Regions from separate parts of the Acidovorax sp. GW821-FHT10A04 genome, predicted to be linked through region 1. Evidence: predicted binding sites of a transcription regulator. Region 1 holds the regulator's gene; the other holds the start of a gene.
What was found. Region 1 encodes sigma-54, which starts transcription at its own class of promoters, with help from an activator protein. Its sites were predicted from a motif close to TGGCANGNAANCTGCTTT; they were not measured.

Region 1 (3,187 bases):
CACCCCGGCACCGGGCACGACCCTGCGCCCCAGCAACAGCCTGAGCGGCGGCGCCAAGTGAGCGGGCCTGACGTGAGCACCGTCGCCGGCTCACCGGCGGAAAGCCGGCTGGAGGTGCACCACCTCGAAAAGTCCTACGGCAGCCGCAAGGTCGTCAAGGATGTGTCGCTGGTCGTGCAAAAGGGCGAGGTCGTGGGGCTCCTGGGCCCCAATGGCGCGGGCAAGACCACCTCGTTCTACATGATCGTGGGCCTGGTGCGCAGCGATGCCGGCGACATCCGCATCGATGGCCACTCGGTGGCCCACATGCCCATCCACCGGCGCTCGCGCCTGGGCCTGTCCTACCTGCCGCAGGAAGCCTCGATCTTCCGCAAGCTCACGGTCGAAGAAAACGTGCGTGCCGTGCTCGAACTGCAGCGTGGCGAGGATGGCCAGCCGCTGCCGCGCGCGGCCATCGAGGAGCGCCTCACGGCCCTGCTCACGGAGTTGCGCGTGGAGCATCTGCGCGCCTCGCCTGCGCTGGCCCTGTCCGGCGGTGAGCGCCGCCGCGTGGAGATCGCCCGCGCGCTGGCCACGCAGCCACGCTTCATCCTGCTGGACGAACCGTTTGCCGGCATCGACCCCATCGCGGTGATCGAGATCCAGCGCATCATCGGTTTTCTCAAGGCACGTGGCATCGGCGTGCTCATCACCGACCACAACGTGCGCGAGACGCTGGGCATCTGCGACCACGCCTTCATCATCAGCGACGGCCACGTGCTGGCCCAGGGAACCCCGTCCGAAATCGTCGACAACGCCGAAGTGCGCCGGGTGTACCTGGGTGAACACTTCCGCATGTAGCAGACCGATGGACCGCACGTTCGCCATGCACCTGCCTTCGCGGCAGCCCACCGGGGCTGTGCGATGAAGCCCGGCCTGTCCCTGCGCGTATCGCAGCACCTGGCGCTCACGCCCCAGCTGCAGCAGTCCATCCGCTTGCTGCAGCTGTCCACGCTGGAGCTGGGCCAGGAGGTCGAGCAGATGCTCGACGAAAACCCCTTTCTCGAGCGCAATGCCGACGAGGCGCCGCGCGAAGAATTCGGCGTGGACACGGCCGATGCGCCCGTGCAGCCGGACGACTACAGCGCTGACGACGCGGTCTATTCCAACGCACCGGGTTCCAGCACGCCGAGCGAGTCGGTCCCCGATGCACCCCAGAGTGACGCGGAACTGGGCAGCAGCGCCAGCGACGAGCCTGACTGGAGCGGCGATGGCACCGTGGACGTGTCCCCCAACGATGCCGAGTGGGGTGGCGATGCGCCGGCCCGCAACCGCAACGATGCCGAGGGCGACGAGGCCGACGCCACCGAGCTGGCCCGCACCCACGAATCGCTAACCGCCTTCCTGCACCGCCAGGCCCTGTCGCTGCGTCTTTCCGAGGTGGACCGCGCGGCGCTGCGCTTCCTGATCGAATCGCTCAACGACGATGGCTACCTCGAGGAGCCGCTGGAAGAGCTGGCCATCGCCCTGGCCGGCCCGGACGACCTGGAGCAGATCGAGGAGCTGGTGCACCGCTTCACCGTGGCGCTGCGCCTGCTGCAGAGCCTGGAGCCCGTGGGCGTGGGTGCACGTGGCCTCGGTGAATGCCTCACGCTGCAGCTCACGGCCCTGGCGGCCGACGAAGACAGCGATGCCGACCCCGACACCGTGCAGACCGCGCTGCGCGTGTGCCAGCAGCCGCTGGAGATGCTGGCGCGCCGCGACATCCGCCGCCTCACGCAACTGTGCGGCGACGGCGAGGAGCGCACGCGCGCCGCCATGGCCCTGATCGCGCGGCTGGAGCCGCGCCCGGGACGCAAGTTCGTCGATGTGGAGCGCAACATCATCGTGCCCGACGTCATCGTGCGCAAGGCTGGGCGCGCCAATGGCCGCGACGGTCAGCACAACTTCATCGTGGCGCTGAACCCCGACGTGATGCCGCGCCTGCGCGTGCACGACATCTATGCCGGCGCCCTGCGTGGCCACAAGGGCGGCGAGGGCCACCAGGCCATGCAGCAGCGGCTGCAGGAGGCGCGCTGGTTCATCAAGAACATCCAGCAGCGCTTCGACACCATCCTGCGCGTCTCGCGCGCCATCGTCGAGCGGCAAAAGAGCTTCTTCACCCATGGCGAACTGGCCATGCGCCCGCTGGTGCTGCGCGACATCGCCGACGAGCTGGGCCTGCACGAGTCCACCATCAGCCGCGTGACCACGGCCAAGTACATGGCCACGCCCATCGGCACCTACGAGCTCAAGTACTTCTTCGGTTCGGGCCTGGGCACCGAGACCGGCGGCAATGCATCGAGCACGGCCGTGCGTGCCCTCATCAAGCAGTTCGTCGCGGCCGAAAGCCCGGCCAAGCCGCTGTCGGACAGCCAGATCGCCGAGATGCTCAAGGAGCAGGGCATCGAGTGCGCGCGCCGCACCGTGGCCAAGTACCGCGAGGCGCTCAAGATCGCGCCGGCCAACCTGCGCAAGGCGCTCTGATCAGGTCCCATGGCGGAAAGCCCGGCTGGAGATGCTGACGGCATTGCCGTCCGGGTCCTTGGCGTTGGCGAACGCATAGCCGTTGGCCTGGTGCGTGGGGCCGAAGGCCAGGTCCTGCGCCAGCGCATGGGCCTTGAAGGCTTCCACGTCAGGCACATGAAAGCACAGCTTCACCCCCGCCTGGCCCAGCTTCACGCTCTTGGCCGCCTGGTGGATGAGGATGCTGGCGCCACCCTGGGGGGCATTCAGTTCGATCAATCCTTCCACCACCTCGCCCGTGGTTTCCAGGCCGAAATGCGTGCGGTAGAAGGCCGCAGTGCGCTGCATGTCGCGTGCGTAGAGCATCACGGTGCCGAGGATGGGCGGCACGGAAGAAGAGGCCGCCACCATCAGGGCGCTTTCGTGGCCGGTGCGCGACGCAGCGAGCGCAGCAGCTCCAGCGCCTGGGCCGTAGGCTCCTGCGGAGCGCCGTTGACAAGCACCGTGAAGGTCACGCGCAGCTCGTTCATGCCCAGCACGCCCTGGGTCAGGTGCTTGTAGCCGTCCGGCTCGGGGGCGCGGTCGGTGGCCGAGAAGTAGTAGCCCACCTTGCCCGCGGCACCCAGGTCTTTGAGGGGCAGGTCGCTCTCGACGGCCTTGGGCTGGGCCCGGGTGGCACCGGCCTGGACCAGCCCCCGCAACT
Region 2 (3,187 bases), on a different contig from region 1:
ATTGCCAGCCCCCCCCCGCCATAGCCGCCCCAGCAACCAGCTTCCCATGTCCAAGCCCGACCCCACCACCCCGCCAACCCTTACCCATTTCGACGCCCAGGGCCAGGCCCACATGGTGGACGTGGGCGCCAAACCCGCGACCCACCGCGTCGCCATCGCCACCGGCCGCATCGAGATGCAGCCAGCCACGCTGGCCATCATCGAGGCCGGCACCGCGAAGAAAGGCGACGTGCTGGGCATCGCACGGATTGCCGGCATCCAGGCCGCGAAGAAGACGAGTGATCTGATTCCACTGTGCCATCCACTGGCGCTGACAAGGGTGGCGGTGGAGTTTGAAGTGGCTGGCGTCCAGCACCCGGGGGCGACGGGGATAACCTGCACGGCCACGGTGGAAACCGTGGGGCCGACAGGCGTCGAGATGGAAGCGCTGACGGCGGTGCAGGTTGCCTTGCTGACCATTTACGACATGTGCAAGGCGGTGGACCGGGGGATGGTGGTGGAGGGGGTCCGGGTGGTGGGAAAGCAGGGGGGAAAGTCAGGAAGCTGGCCGTAGAAAGCACTGCAGAATCAACCGACCCTCATGTATCGAACGCCGCGTCTCCAAAAAGGATAGCTTGCGACGGACACCACAAGCCGTGAAATGAATCCTTTTTCAGCGGCAGTCGGGCGGAGCAAATTTGGCGGGCAACGATCCCAAAGTACCCACCATGGCACGAGCCGTTGAGATGGCACTGCTTTCGGATTGGCAACTCCAGTCGATCGCGCCCGTCACGTTGGCGGCATAGGAAGAACCCAGAGCCGTGGCAGCAGCCGCGCTTCGTATCCAAGGAGTCAGCACCAGGGTACGCCCATTGATCGGGCCGGCAGTGCCATTGAAGGTAATCGTGATTTCCCCATCCGTGGAAGCCCCTGGTGCCGCAGTCGCCAGCACGCTAGTGACATACTTGCTTGTCGCGCCCTTGTTGTTGGCTTGGGAGTTCCAGGTCGCAATGGCACTTGCCAGGTCGGGCGAAGCGGCAGCTCCGGCGCTGATTTCGTGCTTGGCAGTGTCAGCAATCGACAATCCCTCAGTCACCCGTGCCCGGGTCGTGAAAACCTGATAGGCCGGCAATGCAACTGCAGCCAATATGCCGATGATCGCCACCACGATCATGAGTTCTATCAGGGTAAAGCCCTTTGAACGCCGGTGTTTTATCATTTGCGTGCCTCGTAACATGCTGATGCACAAGCAAATAGCATTCCCGCCTTACATCGGCCTCGATCCCACTGCCATCATCACGATCAGCAATGGCATTCATTGCTTCTGCAGGCGGGGTTTTTGCTTGTAATAGTGGCACATTTCCGTCTTGTTTCCCCCCGGAGCCCCCTTGATGAGTCCCACGCACCGTAATTCTCGACTCTGCTTGTTCGCCATTTTTGTCCTGTCTGGTTTCGCAGGTCTCATTTATCAGTCCATTTGGTCACACTATCTGGGGCTCTTTCTGGGACATGCAGCCTATGCGCAAGCTTTGGTGCTGGCCATCTTCATGGGGGGGATGGCTGCAGGGGCGGCCTGGATCGCATCTGCGGGGCAACACTGGCGCAACCTGATACGCGGATACGCCGTGATCGAGGGCGTCATCGGGCTATTGGGTCTTACATTTCACTGGCTTTTTACGCGGGTCAGCGCCTTCAGCTACGACACCTTGATTCCGGCGCTTGGCGAGCCTTGGGCGATCAACCTTGCACGGTGGGCTGTGGCAGCCTTGTTGATACTGCCGCAGACCATTTTGCTGGGCATGACCTTTCCCTTGATGAGCGGAGGTCTGATCCGGCGCTTTCCGAGCAGCCAAGGTCACATGCTGGGTGGACTCTATTTCACCAACAGTATTGGCGCGGCCGCAGGCGCCCTGGTTTCCGTTTTCGTACTCATCCCCTTCGCCGGCCTGCCCGGTGCCATGACCGCAGCCGGCGTCTTGAATCTTGCCGTCGCCGGTATGGCCTGGTGGCTGGCCCGAGCGCCAGAACCCGCTCCAGCAACTTCTACCGTCTCCGAGTTGGATCAGCGCGTTGCCAGCAACCCATTGCTGCGCTTGGTCCTCCTGGGCACCGCTCTTTCGGGGGCTGCCTCGTTTGCTTACGAAATCATCTGGATCCGGATGCTCAGCATGGCTGTCGGCAGCACCATGCACGCGTTCGAGCTCATGCTGGCCTCGTTCATCGCGGGGATTGCGCTCGGCGGTTTGTGGGTGCGGCACCGAGCCGACAGCACGGATGCTCCATTGCGATTGGTGGGATGGATGCAGGTGTTCATGGGCGCCGCAGCACTTGCGTCTTTGCTCGTGTATGCCAATGCATTTTCATGGGTCGGCTGGCTGATGGGCGCATTGTCAAAGACCGATGGCGGGTACGCCCTTTTCAACTTCGGCACTGCAGCCGTTTCCATGGCCATCATGCTGCCCGCAGCCTTTTTCGCTGGCACGACTTTGCCTCTGTTCACCGTGGCACTGTTGAAAGAAGGATTTGGAGAACGCGCCATTGGCCGCGTCTATGCCTGGAACACACTTGGATCCATCGTCGGCGTATTTCTCGCCATCCATTTGCTGATACCCAATCTTGGCCTGAAACTGGCCTTGTGCGTGGCTGCGCTCGTGGATATCGCCATTGGCCTTTACCTGCTGCGCTTGCATGCCGATGGCAATCGCTCCAAGCTTCAATTCGCCATGGCGGCGATGGTAGCCGCTTGTGCACTGGTGGTAGCTATTCGGGTCCCCTTTGATCCCATGACCGTTGCGTCCGGGGTGTATCGGCACGGGAAGGCAAGCATTAATAAAGGTGACCAGGTCCCCTATTACAGAGATGGGAAGACAGCCAGCGTGGCAGTGCTTTTGTCCCAAAGCGGCGCCGCATCCATTTCCACCAATGGCAAGACAGATGCAGCCGTCCAGATGACTGACCGGCCTCCCACGCCAGACGAACCAACGATGGTGCTGCTGGGGGGGGTGCCATTGTCCTTGCACGACGCACCAAAAAAGGTTGGCATCATCGGTTTCGGCTCCGGCATGACGACCCATACCGTGCTTGGCGATAACCGCGTGGAACAGGTTGACACGATAGAAATAGAGCCGGCCATGGTCGAAGGCGCCAAGGCTTTCGGACCACGTGTGGAGCGCGCCTACCAGGACAAGCGCTCTCATATTGTTATCGA

Region 2: a site for sigma-54 is predicted at 1,226-1,243, ahead of AC07PF_RS05420 (pilin). Genes of this name have one in related genera too.

What each region holds. Positions count from the first base shown of each region.
Region 1 covers NZ_JBWKNZ010000008.1:32,035-35,221, forward strand. Annotated here, with positions in the region: gene lptA (lipopolysaccharide transport periplasmic protein LptA) at 1-61, shown strand, start outside; gene lptB (LPS export ABC transporter ATP-binding protein) at 58-840, shown strand; gene AC07PF_RS17605 (RNA polymerase factor sigma-54) at 904-2,505, shown strand; gene AC07PF_RS17610 (VOC family protein) at 2,506-2,895, opposite strand; gene AC07PF_RS17615 (hypothetical protein) at 2,895-3,187, opposite strand, start outside.
Region 2 covers NZ_JBWKNZ010000002.1:215,604-218,790, forward strand. Annotated here, with positions in the region: gene moaC (cyclic pyranopterin monophosphate synthase MoaC) at 47-553, shown strand; gene AC07PF_RS05420 (pilin) at 653-1,216, opposite strand; gene AC07PF_RS05425 (fused MFS/spermidine synthase) at 1,371-3,187, shown strand, end outside.